DNA from 2 places in the Gottschalkia acidurici 9a genome. Region 2 is predicted to be linked to the other one. Evidence: a T-box and tRNA genes for the amino acid it is inferred to sense, from the RefSeq annotation. Region 2 holds a T-box; the other holds one or more tRNA genes.
What was found. The T-box of region 2 lies ahead of CURI_RS09040 (glycine--tRNA ligase). A T-box ahead of a tRNA ligase gene usually reads a tRNA of that ligase, here a tRNA-Gly.

Region 1 (11,577 bases), 920 kb from region 2:
AGGTTAGATTTACTAGATGAAGCGCTCTTAAGACCTGGTAGATTCGACAGACATATATATGTTGGTAATCCTAATGCAAATTCTAGAGTTAAGATACTAGATAATCACACTAAGAATAAGCCTCTTCATTCTAACGTTAACATTTCTGATATAGCAAGAAAAACTCATGGTTTTTCAAGTGCACAACTTGCCAATATTGTAAATGAAGCTGCTATAATTGCAGTTAGGAACAATAAAGATAATATAGATAACGATGATTTTAATGCTGCAATCGAACGTATAGTTGCAGGATTAGAGTTAAAAAATCCATCTGTCCTAGAAAAAGAGCGAAAGGTTGTAGCATATCACGAGGCAGGTCATGCTTTGGTTGGTAAACTACTTAGTGTAGATATGATTCAAAAAGTTTCAATAATACCTAGAGGTCAAGCACTTGGATATGTTTTAAAACTACCAGATGAAGAACGGTACTTATTAACTCAAGTAGAACTATTAAATAAAATTAAAGTATTACTTGGAGGAAGAGTAACTGAAAAAGTAATGTTTAATGAAGTAACTACAGGTGCTAAAGACGACCTTGAAAAAGCTACTGAAATTGCTCATCAAATGGTATGTAATTACGGTATGAGTTCTATAGGTAATATATCTATAAAAAAAGAACATATTGAGTATTCTTTTAAAGAAATAGATAGAGAAGTAAAATATATAATTAATTCTTGCTTCAAGGAAACATTGACTATTATAGAACAAAATAAAGATTTAATTTCTCGTATAGCAGATTATCTAATACAGAATGAAACTATGACTGGCGATGAGCTAGATTTACTTGTCGAAAATTTTAATACAGAAAAACTATCTAATATTGTTTAATATAAAAAAGCATGTCTGTTTAAATACGACATGCTTTTTATATTAGTGTTACTATTAGGCCTTGTACTACTCCTATTAAAAATCCTAATACTCCACCTAAGATTTCTATATGTTTCAATTCCCTCTTAGCAATAGATATAATTATCTTTTCTATTTTTTCTAACTCAAATGAATTTATCTTTTCTTCGACTATTTTAGAAAGGCTTATATTTTTTAAGGCTTTATCACTTACTCTATCTATAAGTTCTTCTATAATGTCATCACCTTCATTATCTATCATATTGTCCACATAAGAATCCACCTTATCCTTAAATGGTCCAAGTATGAATGAAGGAACCTTCTGAATTATCACATCTTTTATTTTTACCTTTAAAACCTCTTTAACACTATCTATGTTTTCATCAGTTACTATAGTATTCATTATATCTGTTATAGATATAAGCTCATTTTCTACTACTTCCCCTATACTTTTAGCTATTTCATCTCTTCTTTTTGGTATAAGTCCCTGAATTTTTATACCTAAAAAAGATACAGGTTTTAATGGTCTAAATATTAATTTTATAGCTAGTACATTAGTTATCCAGCCTATTAAAGCGCCTATACTAGCTAATATTAGTATCTTTATAACATTATCCATCTTCTAAAGCACCTCCACAATAATAATTGATTATATCATATTTCGTGGAATTGTAAAAACCCCTAAGATTACTTAGAGGTTTTGCATATAGTTACCTTATCTTCAAAAACACTTTTTATTATATTTACTACTTCTCTTTCTGATTGCTCTTTGTCAGTATGAATTATAACTTCCTTTGGAGCTATCGTTATAAGAGAACTTATTAAAAGATCATCGTAAGTTATATCTATATCACTTAATTCACTTGCTATCTCTTCTAAATAATCATTACTTATAACGTTGTTATTATTATCAATAAGTTTATATTTCTCATCTTCTATCATTATATTTATTAGATCAACCTTAGGCTCTTGTATCTCTATAAAGTACTGTAGGATTTCTATAAATTCTCTATATTCCTTTTCAATTGCTAATTCTTCTAACTTTCTTTGTATAATATTTTCTAAATGATCTTTATAAAATCCAAGTCTAAAATCTATAAATCCATCTATATTTATATTAGTATCTTCATCAAAGTAATTCATAATTTTCATAAGTATCTTATTTCGAATATTTTGTCTATAGAAACTATTGCTTATTCCAATATACTCTTGATTATACAAATCTTCTTTTACTCTATCTTTTACAAATTCCATATCCGATTTATTTAAAGGATAAAATCTATCAATTATAGTCTCCTCTATTATATCTAATATATAAATATTAAATATTATATCTAATATTCCATTTGATATATAAATCTTAAGTGTGTCATAATAATTTAATAAGGTACTTCTATCTTTATCTACTTTGCATTTTATGGTACTAAATGCATCTAATTTATCTACATAGTAATCTATATATAATCCTTCTTTTTTAAGGAATGATAACTTTTTATCTAATATATCACATATAGTATCTACATTGTAAGTTGTTGTTATAGAAATTTCATTCAAATATTTCACTCCTTTTTCATTTTTCTAATAGTAGTATATGTCTTCTGCATGTCTATATTCACTAATTATTTATATACATTAATTACATTTTTGAATTTTTTCTAAAATTAAGAAAAACAAAAAAGCAGCTTATATATAAGCTGCTTTTCATAATTATGGAGGCGGCACCCAGATTTGAACTGGGGAATAAAGGTTTTGCAGACCTCTGCCTTACCACTTGGCTATGCCGCCGTATTTTTGGAGCGGAAGACGAGATTCGAACTCGCGACCCTCGCCTTGGCAAGGCGATGCTCTACCACTGAGCCACTTCCGCATACTACTCTATTATATGTATCTAACGTAATTATGTTACCTGGTGCCCAGAGGCGGAATCGAACCACCGACACGGGGATTTTCAGTCCCCTGCTCTACCGACTGAGCTATCTGGGCTTATGTAATTCTTTCGGCGACATATGTTATTATATTATAACTAATTTATAATGTCAACTATATTTTTATGTTTTTTTAAAAAACATAGGATAAATCCTTATGGTTTATTTTTTAGCTTATATATAGGTATAGGATTTATCCATTAGCTATTTTAATTCATCTGTTAAATTTTTGCTTGCTCTAATATTTTTATAAGTTCTTCTTTATTAAATTTATACTTATGATTACAGAAGTGACATACAACCTCTGCTTCTCCATCTTCTTCAATTATATCTGTTAATTCTCTTTCTCCCATACTTATAAGAACCTTTTCTATTCTATCCGTTGAACAATCACATACTAGTTTTAGATCTTTAGTCTCCGTAATCTTCATCTCTATACCATCACATATATATTCTAATATATCCTCTGGGCTATATTTTTTATCTATTAGTGTAGATACTGGTTCTACATTTGATAGTCGTTGCTCTAGTTTACTTATTATTTCTTCATCTGCGTTCGGTAGAATTTGAATTATATATCCACCAGCTGCTCTTACACTTAAGTCAACATCTACTAATACCCCAAGTGCTACTGCTGATGGTTGCTGTTCAGAGTACACAAAATAATTAGTTAAATCTTCTGCTATTTCTCCAGATACTAAATCAGATTGGCCTATATAAGGCTCTCTAAGTCCTAAATCTCTTATAACTATAAGTTTACCTTCCCCTATTGCAGCACCCACATCTAACTTTCCTTTTCTTTTTAATGGTGGATTTGCATTAGGATTTGATATATATCCTTTTACTTCACCTTTATTATTAGATACCGCTAAAACATTTTTTATTAAAGCACTACCCATTATTTGAAGTGAAATAGTATCACTATCATTCTTTAACGTATTTCCCATAAGTGACGCAGCTGTGAGTGTTCTTCCTAAAGCAGCTGTAGCTGTAGGTGCTGTGTTATGTGTTTGTCTAGCTTCTTCTACTAAGTTAGTTGTGCTTGCTACAAACACTCTAATATTTCCACCCTTATCCATAGCTCTAACTATATAATCTTTCATACATTACTCCTTTCTAAATTCATTTCTTTCTATTTATATTATTTATTATTCTCATTTTTTTATTATTTAACAAAAAACATCAAAAGCCCCTATTACGGGGCTTTTCTTGGTGCTTGCAAAACTATATGATTTAAGTAGGTCGAACATAATCTATATATTTAAATCAATTAAATCTTGAATTTTTTATTCAGTGATTATAGTTTTGAAACGTTTGTAGCTTGAGGACCTTTTTCGCCTTCAACTATTTCAAACTCAACGTTTTGTCCTTCTTCTAAAGTTTTGAATCCATCTCCTGATATAGCTGAGTAGTGTACGAATACATCTTCTCCGTTTTCAGATGAAATAAATCCATATCCTTTTGTTGCGTTAAACCATTTAACTGTTCCTTTAATCATTTAGAATTCCTCCATATAAAAAAAATTATCGAATGAGTATGTACTTCATTCTATTTAAGTTTATCATAGCATAATTCTATTGTCAACAAGTTTTCGGTGCATTTTGCAAATATCTTTTTCCTATGTTTTATCTTTCCAATTCGTCCTTCACTTTCTAGCCACAAAAAATATTCTTTCACTTTCATATTGCGGATCGTCAAAAGTAAAGTTATCGTACATGAAAACTTCTTTAAATTTAACTCGTTTTAAGTAATTTAATATATCTTCATTTTTATAAGCCTTCTCTATATGAACTTCATCAAATCTTTCATACATCTCATCTTCTTTAACAAAAAAAGTTAAATAGAAGTTGCAAACTTCATCTTCTTCTATAAACTCATTTTCCCACACATAAAATATATCTTCTCTATCCTGTACAAACGTATTTTCTCCAATTATGTTTTTTAGTTTATAGTAAGAGTTTATGTCAAAAATAAATAATCCATCATCAGATAAATGATTGTATGCATTCTCAAATACCTTTAATAGATCATTCTTATCTGTAACATAATTTATGCTATCACATGCACATATTATAGAATCAAATTTTTTATTACTCAGATTTAAAGTTACCATATCTTGTTTTATAATATTTACATTTTTAAAGCTTCCTAATTTATCATATGCTATAGATAGCATATCATCTGACAAGTCAAAACAAGTTACATCATATCTTTCTTCACAAAAATATTTAGTCAGATTTCCAGTACCACAAGCCATCTCTAATATACTTTTAGGACTCTTATCACATTTTTTAAATATATCTTTTATATAATTAAACCACTTATAGTAATCTATATCATCCATAAGTTCATCATATAGCAATGCAAAGTCTTGATAAGCTGTCATTGTATTCCTCTTCCTTTATCTTAAGTTAATACTAATTATTATTCAATACAGCTTATTTTATTATAGATTTTCTTTTATTTCAAGTTTTCTAGTTATTCTGTTTCTTTTTTACTACTTTCCTTGTCTTTCATTTCTTTCTTCCTAACAGTAATTAAACCACCGATTCTTCCCGTTTCCTTGGCAGTCAATCCACCCCAACCTTCTGCTTTTATTTTATCTAGCAATCCTAGTTCTCCTGCTATTTCATACTTTAACTTATCTTCAATTGTCTCTATTTTTTCTTCTTGTTTTTCCTAGTATTTTTCCCCATAAAAATCCCTCCTTATTTTTTTATTCTTTCTATAAGGAGGGGTTCTTATACATTATAAATCTTTTAGTATAATATTACTTGCTTACTGATTTATAAACTTCTCTTGATATTTTATGAATAGGTAACACTTTAGTAGTTGCACCTATTTGATAAGCTACTCTAGGCATACCGTATACTACAGATGTCTTCTCATCTTGGGCTATAGTTATTGCTCCTGACTCCTTCATCTTAAGTAATCCCTTTGATCCATCACACCCCATTCCTGTGAGTATAACGCCTACAGCTTTCTTCCCAAAACAGTCTGCTACAGAATTGAATAGTACATCTACAGAAGGTCTGTGTCCATTTACTTTTTCATCTCTAAAGCAGTCTACTATATATTTATCTCCTCTTTTCTTAACTTCCATATGATATCCTCCTGGAGCAATTAATGCTTTCCCAGGGGTTACAATATCTCCTTTTTCAGCTTCTTTTATGTCTATTTCACATATGTTATTTATTCTGTCCGCATACATTTTTGTAAATTTAGCTGGCATATGCTGAACTATTACTATGCCTGGAATATCCTTATGGAAGTCTTTTAATATTTTAAGAATAGCTTCTGTTCCTCCTGTAGATGCCCCGATTGCTATAATCATATTTTTATTTATATTACTCGTATCATAAATACTTTCTATATTTACATACCCTTCTTGAGGATATCCTACTTTAGATATCGATGCTATTTTTATCTTTCTTATGAGTTCACTTATAAAATAATCTCTATTATTAATATCAGATTTGGTTACAAAATCTATAGCCCCATATCTAAGTGCATCGAGTACCCCACTATCTATAGCACTAACTACTATTACTGGTATTGGATACTGCGGCATAAGTTTTTTCAAGAATTCTATTCCATTCATTCTAGGCATATCTATATCTAATGTTATAACATCTGGTTCAAATTCTATTATTTTATCTCTTGCTATATAAGGATCAGTAGCTGTTGCTACTACATCTATTAAGGGATCTTGTGATATTCCCATTGATACAACTTCCCTAAACATAAAAGAATCATCTACTACAAGTACTTTTATTTTCCTTGCCATACATATCTATTCCTTTCTATATACTGATGGAAGTACATACTTATATTTTGTATCATTTTTATTGATAGTTTCTGAATGTCCAATAAACAAATATCCACCTTCTTCTGTCATTTCATAGAATTTGTCTATTAGCTCTTTTTTCGTTTTTTCATCAAAGTAAATCATAACGTTCCTACAGAATATAGCATGGAACTTCTTTTTAAAAGGAAATATATTATTCATAAGATTAAATCTTCTAAAAATCACTTCATCCTTTATATTATTATTTATCATATATCGATCACTATCTATCTTTGTAAAGTACTTGTTTGTCCAATATGGCGAAACATTAAATAAACTTTGTGAATCGTATATTCCAACTTTGCCTTTATTTAATGTTTTTTCGCATATATCAGTAGCCAATATTTTTGTATTCCATAGAAAACCTTCTTTATCGAAGTATTCGTCTATAAACATTGCTATTGTATATGGTTCTTCTCCACTTGAACATCCTGCACTCCATATTCTCAAATCTTTAGAAGTCTTTTCATATTCCTTTATATAGGGTAGTACAGTATTTTTTAAAAATTCAAAGTGTTCAGACTCTCTAAAAAAAAACGTATGATTTGTTGTAAGCTTGTCTATGAGCAATGAAACTGCTATACCTGTTTTGTCAGATATCATATAGTTATAAAACTCAGTAAAGCTTTCAAAGTCATTTTGAACTAAATAGTTTTGCATTCTGTTGTGTATTAGACTTCTCTTTTGCGCTAAGTCTATCCCAAAATTCAGATGAACATATTCTATTATTCTTTGAAATTCTATATCAGTCATCTTTATCATGTCTAACCACCTTTTTTATTTCACATACTATTAAAGTTTCAACCTACTATATAGAATATAAATAGGTTGAAACTTATAACTTTATTTAAAAGATATACCTTAAGAATATTTATCGAATTCTGTATCATCTAATTTTATTTCTATTTTATCTTTGTTTTCTTTTTTCATTTTATTCTTCGGCTTTAGAATTATTTCATTTCTATTCATATTATTTGTATTTCTTTTCATGTCTTTTAATTTAAAACCCTCTAGCATCTTTTTAAGCATTTCTGCTTGGCTAGATAATTCTTGACTTGCAGATGCACTTTCTTGTGATGTTGCTGTATTAGCTTGCGTTACCATCGATACTTGATCTATAGCTTGACTTATCTGGCTCATAGCGATAGCTTGTTCATTAGAAGCAGTTGATATTTCCTCCACTAAGTCTGATATGTTATATGCTCCCTGTACTATAGTCTCAAGCTCTTTAGCTGTTTTATTAGCTATTTTTGTTCCGTTTTCAGCTATTATAACTGAACCTTCTATAATCTCAGTAGTTTCTCTCGCTGCTTTTGCACTTCTCGCAGCTAAGTTTCTTACCTCTTCTGCTACTACTGCAAATCCTTTTCCATGTTGACCTGCCCTTGCTGCCTCTACTGCTGCATTTAATGCTAATATATTAGTCTGAAACGCGATCTCATCTATTACCTTTATTATTTTAGAAATATTAGAAGAGTATTCGTTTATTTCTTTCATAGCCTTTAGCATCTCTTTCATCTGGTTATTGGCCTCTTCACCCTCAGCCTTAGTCATATCCGTTATCTCATTTGCTTTGTTTGCATTTAATGCATTTTGTTTAATTTGCTCAGATATCTCTGTTATAGAAGCCGTTATTTCTTCAACTGAACTTGCTTGTTCAGATGTTCCCTGAGCCAATGTCTGACTTGTATGAGAGACTTGTACTGAACCTGCTGATACTTGATCTGCTGCAGAGCTTATTCTCCACATAATATCATTCATATTTCGTGCCATATCATTAAAAGCTCTAGATAAATCTCCTATTTCATCTTTTGTATCTATATTTAGCTTCACATCCAAATTACCTCGTGAGAAACTATCTATTTCTTTTGATAACTTAGCAATAGGTTTGCTTATTGATCTATAAGTTACTAAATATATTAGAGTTGAAATTATAGTTCCAAGTATTATAGTATTTAGCATCAGTTTTGTTGCAAGATCAATTTCTTGGGTGTTTTTTGCTTCTTCTTCAATAACTTGTTCCCTTTTTTTACTATAGAACTGATCTATATATTGTTCCGTTTCTCTTAACAGCCTACTAACTTCAGCATCACTTACTAAAGCTATTGCTTCATCCCTTTGTTCCGATAAAATTAATGCTTCAAACTGATTTACTATAGACTTTACTTGATTTATATTATCTAATATCTTTTCATATTCTTTTTTATCACTTTCATCCTTTAATCTTTCTTTAATTTTATCTAAATTATCATCTATATTTTTTTGAATTCTTTCTATATTTTCTATTTCTGTTTTTATATTACTCATGTCATTTGAAATTATTTGACTAGTAATACTTACACTAATTTTTTGAAATTCAACACCTATATCTGCTAAGCTATCTTTCGAATCTACTATTCGATATCTATATTCTTTAGTAGATTTTTTTACATCTAAAAGACTTTTTATGCCTATATATCCCGTTATAGAAGATGTCGTCATCATAACTATAAATGCTATAAGAAGTTTTTTCCTTATTTTCAAGTTATAGAACCATCTCATTATATTTCCCCCTTCTATATTTAAAAACTAATTTCTATTTAGTCGATATAAAATTATCATTATTTAGTAGGTTTTCTAAATCTAAAATTAACCTTATTTTGTCTCCTACTTTCCCAATTCCTTTTATATATCTTTGGTATGATTGCTTTGATACTTTTGGTGGCTCTGATATATTATATTCAGGTATGTTTAATACTTCCACTACTTTGTCCACTATAAGACCTACAGACACATCTTCCATATTTACTACTATTATGCAAGTCCTATCATGATAGTCTATAGCTTCTTTTAGAAATCTATTTCTTACATCTATAACAGGTATTATCTTTCCTCTTAAATTTATTACACCTTTTATATAGTCAGGTGTATCTGGTATTACTGTTATAGGATGTATTCCTACTATTTCTATTACATATTTTATTTCTATACCATAGTCTTCTTTGCCTAATGAGAATATAAGATATCTATCTTTCTGAGTATCCTCTTTAATCAAATTAACCTACCTCCTCACCTGCATATTTACTTATTAAACCTTTTATATCTATTATCAGGCTTATACTTCCGTCGCCTAGTAGCGTACATCCTGCTAAAGTTTTAACTTGTTCCATATACTTTGGTAGAGGTTTTATGACTACTTGTTGCTCTCCTATTAATTCGTTCGCAAAGATACATACCGTTTCAGATCCTGATTCTATAGTTATTAATATTCCTTCCTTTGTACTTTCTTGATTTACAGGTATATTTAATAGCTCATGAAGTCTTAATATAGGATAATTTTTATTTCTTACCATAATCATTTCATTTCCATCTGGATCTATTATTATTTCATCTTCTTTTGGTCTAAAGGATTCTTTTATAGATATAGTTGGTATCGTAAATTTAGAATCTCCTACACCTATAATCATTCCATCTATTATTGCTAGAGTAAGAGGAATCTTTATAGTTATAGTTGTCCCTACGTTACTTTGACTATCTATAGATATAGTTCCTTTTACCTTTTCTATGTTTTTAACTACTACATCCATTCCCACACCCCTACCCGATAGCTCGGTTACACTTTCTTTCGTAGAAAACCCCGGCATCAGTATAAGTGAATATATCTCTTTATCAGTAAGTTTTGATGTTTCCTTGTCCACTAATCCATTTTGAATTGCTTTTTTTAATATCTTATCTTTATCTAGTCCCTTACCATCATCTTTTACGATTATATAGACGTCTCCTCCAGAGTTTTGAGCTTCTAGTGTTATCTTTCCCTTTTTTCCTTTCCCCTTAGACAATCTTTCTTCTCCAGTCTCTATTCCATGATCTAATGAGTTTCTGATTATATGCATTATTGGGTCAGATATATGTTCTATTATATTTTTATCTACTTCTGTTTCTTCACCTATAATTTCTAATTCTACTTCTTTATTTACTTTTCTTGACATATCTCTAACTATTCTATTCATTTTTTGAAAAGTTAAAGAAAGTGGAACCATTCTAACTGACATTACAACATCTTGAAGATTATTTGTTATTCTTGTCAGCTGACTTGTTGCCTTATAAAAATCATCTAATACAAGTCCTTCTAACTCAGGATTTCTAGTAACCATAGCTTCAGCTATTACTAACTCTCCTATTAAGTCCATAAGCAAATCTAGTTTTTCTACTTGTACACTTATACTTTTCTGAGCTTTAATACCCTGAGTCTTATTTAACTTTAATTCTTTCTTTGTTGGTGGTGTCTCTTTTACAACTATTTCTTCTAGATGATATTCTTTTAAAAATGCACTATTATTTAGAAATTCTTTAATAAAAGTTTTGTCCTCACTAGTATTAAAAGTTATTTCAAATCCCTTTTTTATAATTTCCTTTGCACTATCTTCATTCTCAACTATATCTCCTGGTATGAATTCCTCTATATCTGAGAAGTCTTTCATTTTGTGTATAATAGTATATGCCCTTATATTTTCCATTCCACATCCTTCTTCAAAGTGTATCCTTACCTTGTACACATTACTTTCCTTTTTAGATGTGTCTATTAAAAGTTTATTAGACTTTTGACCTTTCCCTGTTTTTATATCTTCAAGATATTCTCTTATAGCTTGAATAAAGCTTTTAGGATCTCCATCGGCTTCTTCTCCACTTTCTATTTTTTCTACTTCATTTTTTATAAAGTCTATAACTTCTAATAATTTGTCTGTTAATAAATTTATATCTATATCTTTAGGTTTTTGTTTTCTTATATAATCAAATAAATCTTCAACAGCATGTGCAATAGTAGATATATTATTAAAAAGCATCATTGAAGAGTTTCCTTTTATCGTATGCATAGCTCTAAATATCTCATCAACGGACTTTTCAAATTCTCCTTCTTTTTCACTACTTATAATATGATTC
Region 2 (11,577 bases):
TGGTTTATGAGTTTAGTAAGTAATTTTTTCCAGTCTATGGTATTCCCGTTTTCTTCTTCTATTACAGCTAGCATCTGTCCTATTTGAGTTACAAAAAATAAGTGTTCGCTCACTGTAGCTCTCATATGCATATATTCATTAGACCATCTACCCATATTATTTAGTTTTCTTACTATCTTTAAATAGTTACCAAATCCCATTTTTATCCCTCCTGACTTACCAGGTTATTTTATATAGTTATAAATGGAGCTATACTTTCATTATAGGTAATTATTTTAACTTGATTTGTATTTTCTTGTATATATTCTTTTAGGAAATCTATTGAATGTTTTTCTGTTTCAAAATGTCCAGCATCTATAATACTTATACCCAATTCTGAAGCTAACTGTGCATCATGATACTTTATATCTCCTGTTATATATACATCTGCATTACTTCTATGGGCATCTTTTATAAAGCTTCCTCCACTTCCTCCACAAAGAGCAACTTTTTTTATCTCTCTATTTAGGTCACCATATACTCTAACTGTTTCACAATCTAATTTCTCTTTTACTATTCTTCCGAAATCATTTAAAGCTATGTTTTTGTCTAGTTTTCCTACTCTTCCATATCCATAAGATTTTCCTTTATTGTAGAGTGGATATATGTCATAAGCTACTTCCTCGTAGGGGTGAGCTTTTACCATAGAAGATATTACTTTTTGAAGTATATGCTCATCTACTATAGTTTCTATTTTCTCTTCTTCTACACTTTCTATTCTTCCTAACTCTCCTATATATGGATTCGTTCCTTCTCTTGGTAAGAAAGTTCCTACGCCCTTCGTATTAAATGTACAATGACTATAGTTACCTATAAATCCTGCTCCACTATCTCCTAATGCTTTTCTCACTATTTCTGTATGAGATACCGGAACAAATACACATATCTTATATAGCTTGTCTGCACGAAACTTAGACATTGGTCTCGTATCTTTTAAATTTAGCTTATCAGCCAAAATATCATTTACTCCACCATTACACATATCTAAATTAGTATGTGCACTAAATACTGTTATATCGTTTTTTATAATTTCTGATATTATATCTCCATTTGGATTGTCTAAAGAAATGTGCTTAATACCCCCAAAAAAGAGAGGATGATGTGTTATTATCATATCTACTTTATTTTCTATTGCTTTATTTAATGCTTTTTCACCTAAATCTAAAGTTATTAGTATATTCTTTACATCCTTTTTTAAACTTCCTACCTGTAGTCCTGAATTATCCCATGTATCAATAAGGTATGACGGCGCTAACTTATTTAAAATACTTACAATTTCACTTGCTTTCATTTAATTTTAACACCTCCATTAATTCATCATATTTGTTTTTGAATTCAATATATTTCTCTTTATTGACATCTGATTTTTGATTTCTAAGGTTTTCTAAGACCTTTGATATTTTTTCTATCTTTGCTTCTAGAAATTCATTTAATAGTGGATCTTTATTTTCTATTAATTTCTTCCCTATTTCTAGATATATTTCTTTGTCCAACTTATCTTTTCCATGTACTACACTTAATATCTGATATAGTTTTTCTCCTTCTTTTGCTAACTTTTCATCTATGATAGTATAGTCATTATCATATAAATATTTTCTAAGTTCATCTATCGCTGTCATAGGTTGAAGTATAAAACTTTTTATATCTTTAGTTATTATCTTTGAATCTTCTAATATTTCAGATATTAAAACACCACCCATACCGGCTATTACAACTGTATCTATTTCACCTTCATTTATAGTGTTCAATCCACTTCCAAGTCTAGTCTCTATTTTTTCTTCAAGGTTCTTTTTAGCAATATATTCTTGAGCATTTTTAAGTGGCCCCTCATTTATATCACTTGCTATTACTTTTTCTGAAATATTATTTTCTACTAGATATACTGGTATATACCCATGATCTGTTCCTATATCCGCAACTTTAGTATCTTTTTCTATAAATTCTGCTATTGTTTGTAACCTTGGTGATAATTTCATACTGTTTTCTCCTTTACTATTAAACATTAGGGAGTTTTTCTATTAGTTTATATAAATCTTCAAAATTTCCTACATAATCTGGTGTATAGCTAGGTTCTTTTCTATCTATAGTATAGTCATTTAACAGGAATGTCTTTATTCCTAGTTTACCTGATACTATATCTTCTTGAACATCATTGCCTACCATCATAGTTTCTTCTGGATTTCCACCTATGTGTTCTAATATCTCTTCATAGTATTCTAAGTGTGGTTTGCAATAATGCATATTTTCATAACTAGTAATAAATTCAAAATCATCGGGACATAAATCTGCCCATTTTATTCTCTCTATTATCGCTTCTTTGGGAAATAAAGGATTTGTAGCTACAACTAATGTGTAACCTTTTTGCTTTAATAACTCTATACTTTTTTTAGCTATTTCATTAGATTTGGCTAATATCTTTAACTCAGTGAATTCGTTTCTATAAAAATCTTCTAACATTTCCATTGCTTCATCTACATTATCTATTTTTTCTCTAAAAGCTTCTAAGAAACATTGTTCATTAGTCTTTTCTTTATCCTTATTTTCTACCACAGAGGTTGTTGCGTCCCATATTGACTTAGTTAAATGCTTACCTTTTTCGGCACATTTAGTCTTTTCGCTAATTTTATTAAAGTATTCCCTAGTAAATTCTTCTGCATCTAATGCAAGAAGTGTTCCATCTAAATCAAAAAATATATTTTTCATTTTATAACCTCCCTGTTGCTTATCCTAATTTTAGGTAAATAATAAAGAGGCCTCCTTTTGAGACAGCCTCCTATAATTTATTCTAAAAAGTCTTTCAGTTTTTTACTTCTACTTGGATGTCTCAATTTTCTTAATGCTTTAGCCTCTATCTGTCTAATTCTCTCTCTAGTTACATCGAACTCTTTTCCTACTTCCTCTAGTGTTCTAGCTCTGCCATCATCTAGACCAAATCTTAATCTTAATACTTTTTGCTCTCTAGGTGTTAATGTATCTAGAACATCTATTAGTTGTTCTTTAAGCATTGTAAATGTAGCTGCTTCTGCTGGGGCTTGTGCATCATCATCTGGTATAAAATCTCCTAAGTGACTATCTTCTTCCTCACCTATAGGTGTTTCTAAAGATACTGGCTCTTGAGCTATTTTTTGAATTTCTCTAACCTTATCTACATCTAAGTTCATTTCTTTTGCTATTTCTTCTGGTGTTGGTTCTCTACCTAAGTCTTGTAATAATTGTCTTGAAACTCTAATTAATTTATTTATAGTTTCTACCATGTGAACTGGTATTCTTATAGTTCTAGCTTGGTCTGCTATAGCTCTAGTTATTGCTTGACGAATCCACCATGTTGCATACGTACTAAACTTGAACCCTTTTTCGTAGTCGAATTTTTCAACTGCTTTTATTAGTCCGAGATTTCCTTCTTGTATTAAATCTAGAAATAACATTCCTCTACCCACGTATCTTTTAGCTATACTAACTACTAGTCTTAGATTTGCCTCTGCTAACTTTCTTTTAGCTTCTTCATCACCTTGTTCCATTCTCTTAGCTAGCTCTGTTTCTTCCTCAGCTTTTAATAAAGCAACCTTACCTATTTCTTTAAGGTACATTCTAACAGGGTCATCTACGCTTATACCTTTAGGTACTGATAAGTCTTCTTTCTCTAAATCTATTTCATCAGAATCATCATTTTTATGTGCATCTTCTTTTTCTATTAATATGTCTTCGTCTTTATCTCCTACTATATCTATTCCCATATCTTCTAAACTCTGATATACTTCATCTATTTGGTCTGTATCTAAATCTAATTCTTCAAGGGAATCTATAATTTCTTTATATGAAAGAACTCCTCGTTTTTTTCCTTTTTCTATTAAATCTCTCACTATATTAAGTTCTTTCGACTTATCTTTGTTTGCCATATTATTTCCCTCCTTCCATAGAATTTACTGGTTTATCTTCAATTGTTTGTCTATATGAATTAACTCTAAGCATAGTTGATTAATTTTCTCCATATCTTCCTCAGTCTTTCCTTCTTTATTATCTAACATGTTTATTTGTTTTTTTATTTGTTCTTTTTTCATACTTATCTTATAGTAATTAATATTTTTTATATAGTCCTCAATGGCCTTAATTTTACTGGCTTCATTTATTTTAATTTGTAAACTTAAAACATCTTTTACTTTAGCTTTATCATTTTCATCAAATTTATTTAAAATTTTAATTGAATCTATATTTTCATCATTTTCATAGAGTTCATATGTTATATTTGCTAATTTACTGTATATATTATCTGAGAAATCTTCTGATTTAAATTTTTCTTTTATATTTAGATATATGCTTTTATTATTTATAATAAGATTTAACAACTCTTTTTCTGCTGTTAAATGTCCTGGTTGTAGCATATATTGGACTGGAACTATATTATCTTTATTATTATACCTATAATTATTATTTATATACTTGTCCTTTGGTTTTAAGTCTTTATATACTTCTCTTTTTATTACTTCTGGTAATATTCTAACTTCCATAGATAATTTGTTTATATATACTTCTAGTTCTACGGGACTTTTAATTTCTTTCAATATTAGAGATGCTTCTTTTATAAAGTTAATTTTACCTTCATGATTATTTATATCATATAGCTTTTTCTTTTGATTTATTCTGAAGTCTATTGCAGTTAAAGATTCGCTTATTAGATACTTAAATTTTTCTATACCATTTATTTTTATATAATCATCTGGATCCATTCCATCTGGTAGAGATATTATTTTAGGACCTATACCTATTTCTTTCATAACATCTAGCCCTTTATTAGCTGCATTTATACCAGCCTGATCTGAATCATAGCAAATATATATTTCTTTACTATATCTTTTTAATAACTGTCCTTGATTTGGCGTTAATGCAGTTCCTAATGATGCTACAGCATAATTTATGCCATGTTTATATAGCGAAATTACATCCATATATCCTTCCACTAATATTATTTTTTCATTCTTATTATATTTTTTGGCTATATTGAGCGCATAAAGATTATTTCCTTTTAAAAATATATTAGTGTCAGGCGAATTTAGGTACTTTGGCTGATTTTTACTGTCTATAGATCTTCCACCAAATCCTATAACTTTACCTCTAGTATTTATTATAGGAAATATTATTCTGTCACGAAATCTATCATAATATCTACCTGATTCTCTATGCTTTATTATTAATCCTGCTTTTTCTATGTCTTCTTCTTTATAATTTTTATTTTTTAGATAGTTTAATAAGCTATTCCAACTATTTAAAGAGTAGCCTAATCCAAACGTTTTTATAGTTTTCTGATCTATGCCTCTATTGATTAAATAATGATAAGCTCTTCTTTCTTTAAAAAGATTCCGATAGAAGTATATTCCTGCTTCTCTATTTATTTCGTACAGGGTATCCTTAGTTTTGTCCAATTCGACATTTTCAGTCTTTCGTTTTCCCTCTAGTCGAATATTTACTCTATCCGCTAATGATTCTAAGGCTTCTATAAACTCTATATTCTCTTGTTTCATAATAAAAGATATTACATCTCCTCCTTCTCCACACCCAAAACAATGATACATCTGTTTTTGGTCAGATACTACAAATGAAGGGGTTCTTTCTGAATGAAAAGGACAAATCCCTTTATAATTAGACCCTACTTTTTTTAAATCTACATACTGTGATATTATATCGACAATATTATTACTTTCTCTTACTTCACTTATTACATCTTCATCGTAAAGATATGTCATAAATTATCACCTTTTATCTATATAATAATATAATTCGTCAAAAATCATCTTTTTCCTTCTAAATTATTTTTTATATACAGAAAATTTATTTTTTAGCTATATCTATGATATACTACAAATATTTTGAGTTTCCTTCTATATTGTAAAGTATACATACTTTTATCTAAAAAGAGCGTTGAATATATCAACACCCTGTTTCATCAATCCAGCTATAGTTATTATGCTTAGTTATCTCTAATATAATTCCTGCTGTTTCTTCAACTGCTTTGTTTGAAACATCTATAACTGGACAACCTAACCTCTTCATAAGATTCTCTGAGTATTCAAGCTCTTTTAATATCCTCTCCATACTTGCATAATTTGCAGTATTGTTTAAACCCAGTGCTTTTAATCTCTCTTGTCTTATTTCATTAAGCTTTATAGGGTTAGTTGTAAGTCCAATTATTTTCTTTACATCTACTTCAAATAGTTCGTCTGGTATAGGAACTTCTGGGACTAATGGTACATTCGCAACTTTTAAGTTTTTATGTGCTAAATACATACTTAATGGAGTTTTAGAAGTTCTAGATACTCCCACCAGTACTATATCTGCTTTTTTTATTCCTCTATTATCTTTTCCATCATCATATTTCACAGCAAACTCTACTGCTTCTATTTTTTTAAAATATTTTTCGTCAAGCTTTCTAATAATCCCAGCCTCTTTTTTAGGTTCGATTCCAACTAGTTTTTTTATTGCATCTAATATTGGAGACATAAGATCTACTGTGCTTATATTTAGTTTATGTGCTTTATCCTCTAGAAATGTTTTTAATTCATCTACAACTATAGTGTATACTATTATACAACTTTCATTTTTCGCTTCTTCTAATATTTCCTCTATCTGTTCTTTTTCCGTTATATATGGAAATCTTCTTGTTTCATATCTACCAGCCTTAAACTGACCAATTGCTGCTCTAACAACTTGTTCGCCTGTCTCACCCACTGAGTCTGAAAGTATATATACGATATTATTCTTTTCCATAAAATACCCCCTATGCATTTTGGCATAAATCAACTAGCACTCTAACTATATTGGTCTTAGATATTTTTCCTACTACTTTATATTTCTTTTTATTTTCTTCGCTTATTTCTTCCACTACTGGTAGACTATCTACTTCATGCTCTATTATTTTTATAGCAGCATCTAATACATTTTCCTCCAAGGTAATAGTTACTATATTTGGCATCCTTGTCATTATTACTCCTACAGGGATCTTATTAATATCTATACCCCCTATGGCATTTTTTAAGAAATCTTTTCTAGAAACTATACCACTTAGATATCCTTCATTTGTTACATAAATAGAGCCTACATCTTCTAAAAACATGGTTACCATAGCATCATAAGTAGTTGTCTGCTCATCCACTATTATAGGCAGTGATTTTACATCCTTAGCTTTTAAGTTTTTAACTTGTTGTAAAAATATACTGGATATTTCTTTTCCACTATAAAAATATCCTACCTTTGGTCTTGCTTCTAGGATTCCAACCATAGTTAATATTGAAAAGTCCGGTCTTAATGTAGCCCTAGTTAGTTTTAACTGTTTTGCTATTTCTTCCCCTGTTATAGGTTCGTTATCTTTTACTATATCTATTATTTTTTGTTGCCTTTCTGATAACTGAATTTTAATCACCCCTTTTGGGTCATTATTTTAAAGTTAAAACTCTAATTTCTCTTCTATAATATTTACTAAATCATCTATTTTTACTCTTTGTTGTTCCATAGTATCTCTATCTCTAATAGTTACACAATTGTCTTCTAATGAATCATAGTCAAAAGTTATACAAATAGGAGTACCTATCTCATCATGTCTTCTATATCTCTTTCCTATACTTCCTGCTTCATCATAGTCAACCATAAATTTTTTAGTTAGTTTTTTATATAACTCTGTTGCTGGTTCACTTAGTTTTTTAGTTAGTGGAAATACCGCAGCTTTAAACGGTGCTAATGCTGGATGAAATTTAAGAACTATTCTTTCTGTACCATCTTCTAGTTGTTCCTCTGTATATGCTTCTGATAAGAAGGCTAATGTTACTCTATCGGCTCCTAACGATGGCTCTATACAGTAAGGTACATATTTTTCATTCGTAACTGGATCTTGATAGCTTAAGTCTTCACCCGAAACTTCCATATGTCTTTTTAAGTCGAAGTCTGTTCTATCTGCTATACCCCAAAGCTCTCCCCATCCAAATGGGAACTTATATTCTATATCTGTAGTAGCTTTACTATAGTGAGATAATTCTTCTTCTTCATGATCTCTTAATTTTATATTATCTTCAGATATATTTAAATTAAGTAGCCAATTTTTGCAAAAATCTTTCCAGTAGTTAAACCATTCTAAGTCTTCTCCAGGCTTACAGAAAAACTCTAGTTCCATTTGTTCAAATTCTCTAGTTCTAAATGTAAAATTACCTGGTGTAATTTCATTTCTAAATGACTTTCCTACTTGTCCTATTCCGAACGGGATTTTTTTTCTTGAAGTTCTTGCAATATGCTTAAAGTTTACAAATATACCTTGTGCTGTTTCTGGTCTTAAATATATTTCTGCCTGTGTATCTTCCGTAACCCCTTGAAAAGTTTTAAACATAAGATTAAACTGTCTTATATTTGTATAATCAAGTTGTCCACATTCCGGACATTTTATCTCATTCTCTTTTATAAATTCTTCCATCTTTTCATTAGACCAACCCTCTACCGACAAGTCTTTTCCATTTTCATTTAAGTACTCTTCTATTAATTGGTCTGCTCTAAATCTTGATTTACATTTTTTACAATCCATAAGAGGATCACTAAAACCACCTATATGTCCTGAAGCTTCCCAAGTTTTAGGATTCATTAGTATTGCAGAATCTAATCCTACATTATATATCGACTCTTGTATAAACTTTTTCCACCATGCATTTTTTACATTATTCTTAAGCTCTACTCCTAGTGGACCATAATCCCACGTGTTTGCAAGTCCTCCGTATATTTCCGAACCCGAAAAAACAAATCCTCTTGACTTACATAATGATACTATCTTCTCCATATTGTTATTCCTCCTTGCAATTTATAAACATAAAAAAGCAACCTGATGTTCCTATGTAGTTATATGTACATAGGGACGAAAGGTTACTTCCGCGGTTCCACCCTACTTGATATCTATATGATACCCATCTTTATACTATACGCTCAGAAATTCCGTTCACTAAAAGCTTATATTAGGCTTTCACTATCCCTAATTCGCTTTGATAGTTCTTTTAGTTACTCTTTTTCTTCATAGCAAATATTTTTTACCATAGTAATTAATCTAACAAAATAATTTTAAACTGTCAATATTAATACTATATTTTATTAAAATCATCTTCGTCTTCTTCTTTTTGATCTTCCTCTTTTTGAGAGCTACTACTTTCATTTTTATTAATAGTACTCTTTACCTTGCTTACTGCTTTTTCATAAGCTTCTCCTAACTTTATTACTTCTCCATCTTTTTTATTAATTTCGATAGTACATTTAGTTAGTACAGCAGCTGTTAATCCTACTGTAGCTAGAAAAGGTCCTGCTAAAATTCCTATAACTCCTACATTTATTGGAATATTCATTATAACTTCTCCGTCTTTTTTCACTACAATTTTGTTTACATTTCCTTCTTTTAAGATTTCCTTTAGCTTTTCTAGTAATTCGTCACCTTTACTATTTATATTTTGTGTCCAATTACTTCCCCAAGAGCTGCCTTTTTCTTCTAAGTATATTATTGCATCTACAATACTTCCGTCATTTTCTATTAATGCTTCTTTAGCTTCTTTATAACTTGCTCCAGTTCTTTCTCTTACAGCATCAATTTTTTCTAAATCAACACTCATTAATTTCTCCTCCTTCTCAACATTCTAAGGTCTTTATAAATTCTAATGATTTAAAACGTTTCTTTTCTATATGAGACGTTATATACATCATAATTACTTCTTCTATTTTTTGCTCTTCATTTTTATCTATATCTATATCTTTTAGCTCATCTAATTTTGAGTACATAAGCTTTCTCATATTATTTACAGTAGTATGCTTTACATCTTTTTCATAAGTGCTATTACTGAAGCAGTTTTCACATACAGTTCCACCCTGAATAATATTAAATCTTATATTATTTGTGAGATCATTTCCACAGTTTACGCATTGATTAAGCTGTGGCTTATAACCTATAAAGCTTATATATTTTATTTGAAATGCTAGTAACAGTTTTTTATAATTGCCTTTTGCTTCACTAAGGATTTTCAATGTCTTAACAAGCAATTCAAATAAAATATCATTTGGCTCTTCATCTAATAACGAAGAATCTACAAGTTCTAATATATAAGTTGCGTAGGACAATTTATATATATCTTCTCTTAATGAATAAAAACTATCTATTACATCTCCTTGATTTATATTATAAAGACTTTTTCCTTTATATAATATAAATTCACTATAGCAAAAAGTTTCTGTACTACTTATTAACTTACTCTTAGGTTTTCTAGCTCCTTTAGCTATAGCTTGAATTTTACCTTTGTCTTTAGTAAATATAGTTAAGATTCTATCTGATTCACTATATTTAGTCTGACGAATAACTACCCCTTTAGATTCAATAAACATTTCTTCACCTCAAATTATCCGATATCCTCCTGTTCGGTTTGAGTAGTAAGTTCCTCACTTTCCTCAGTCATATAGCTCTTAATATTATCAATGTTTCCACCATCTACACTTGATTTATAATAAAGGTAAGTATCTATATTTCCTGTTAATTCAAACATTTTCCACAACTCATTCTTCATCGCTAAATCACTCCTTAGATAGTACTTATTTACTATCTATTGTTGTAATATATTTAGCATTTAATACGTTGTAAATAATGCTAATTTTGTAATTAAAGTTAGACTCCTGTATTTTACACGTATCCAAAGTATTTAATAGTTTTTTCCTTATCTCTCCAATTTTTTTCAACTTTTACCCATATCTCAAGATACACTTTACTTCCTAATAGTCTTTCTATATCTTCTCTTGCACTTTTGCCTATACCTTTTAATTTTTTTCCGCCTTTTCCGATTATAATTCCCTTATGAGAACTTCTTTCACAGTATATAATTGCATTTATATCTATAATATCTTTGTTCTCTCTTTTTCTCATAAGTTCTATACCAACTGCTACCCCATGTGGAACTTCTTCTTCTAAGTAGTGTAACGCTTTTTCCCTTATTATCTCAGATACTATTAATCTTTCTGGTTGATCTGTTATCATATCATCAGGGAAATATTGAGGCCCTTCAGGAATAATTTCTTTTATAGTTTTTAAAAGATAATTTACTCCTTGACCGTCTTGTGCTGATATAGGAATTATATGATCAAATACATTAAGATTTTCATAATTACTTATTATTTCTTTTACTTCATCTTGATTTATTTTATCAATTTTATTTATTACTAATATTTTCGTAGTATTTATTTCTTTTATTTCTTCAAGAATATATTCATCCCCAGGTCCTATCTTAGTGCTTTCATCTACAAGCCAAAGTATAACATCTACTTCTTTTAATGTATCCTTTGAAGCACTTACCATATATTCTCCTAGCTTATTTTTAGGTTTGTGTATTCCTGGTGTATCTATAAAAACTATTTGTGCTTCTTCCTCTGTATATACACATTGTATTTTATTTCTTGTCGTCTGAGGTTTATTTGATATTATTGCTATTTTTTCTCCTATTACACGATTTAATAGTGTTGATTTTCCAACATTAGGTCTACCTATTATTG

Region 1: it has a tRNA-Gly gene. The T-box ahead of CURI_RS09040 (glycine--tRNA ligase) is inferred to sense a tRNA for this amino acid. The anticodon was not compared.

What each region holds. Positions count from the first base shown of each region.
Region 1 is NC_018664.1:951,660-963,236, reverse strand. Features, by position in the region: gene CURI_RS04315 (ATP-dependent metallopeptidase FtsH/Yme1/Tma family protein) at 1-867, shown strand, start outside; gene CURI_RS04310 (DUF445 domain-containing protein) at 905-1,504, opposite strand; gene ytxC (putative sporulation protein YtxC) at 1,573-2,439, opposite strand; tRNA gene CURI_RS04300 (tRNA-Cys) at 2,596-2,670, opposite strand; tRNA gene CURI_RS04295 (tRNA-Gly) at 2,678-2,752, opposite strand; tRNA gene CURI_RS04290 (tRNA-Phe) at 2,793-2,868, opposite strand; gene hslO (Hsp33 family molecular chaperone HslO) at 3,032-3,913, opposite strand; gene CURI_RS04280 (cold-shock protein) at 4,108-4,308, opposite strand; gene CURI_RS04275 (class I SAM-dependent DNA methyltransferase) at 4,456-5,196, opposite strand; gene CURI_RS04270 (alpha/beta-type small acid-soluble spore protein) at 5,289-5,462, opposite strand; gene CURI_RS04265 (protein-glutamate methylesterase/protein-glutamine glutaminase) at 5,581-6,597, opposite strand; gene CURI_RS04260 (CheR family methyltransferase) at 6,604-7,419, opposite strand; gene CURI_RS04255 (methyl-accepting chemotaxis protein) at 7,519-9,198, opposite strand; gene CURI_RS04250 (chemotaxis protein CheW) at 9,233-9,691, opposite strand; gene CURI_RS04245 (chemotaxis protein CheA) at 9,693-11,577, opposite strand, start outside.
Region 2 is NC_018664.1:1,872,086-1,883,662, forward strand. Features, by position in the region: gene CURI_RS09000 (HD domain-containing protein) at 1-200, opposite strand, end outside; gene CURI_RS09005 (Nif3-like dinuclear metal center hexameric protein) at 230-1,330, opposite strand; gene CURI_RS09010 (tRNA (adenine(22)-N(1))-methyltransferase) at 1,317-2,015, opposite strand; gene CURI_RS09015 (HAD family hydrolase) at 2,035-2,742, opposite strand; gene rpoD (RNA polymerase sigma factor RpoD) at 2,820-3,935, opposite strand; gene dnaG (DNA primase) at 3,960-5,777, opposite strand; gene CURI_RS09030 (pyruvate, water dikinase regulatory protein) at 5,962-6,798, opposite strand; gene ccpN (transcriptional regulator CcpN) at 6,809-7,450, opposite strand; gene CURI_RS09040 (glycine--tRNA ligase) at 7,475-8,845, opposite strand; T-box leader at 8,914-9,086, opposite strand; gene CURI_RS09045 (DUF4342 domain-containing protein) at 9,141-9,659, opposite strand; gene recO (DNA repair protein RecO) at 9,676-10,422, opposite strand; gene CURI_RS15660 (YqzL family protein) at 10,437-10,601, opposite strand; gene era (GTPase Era) at 10,715-11,577, opposite strand, start outside.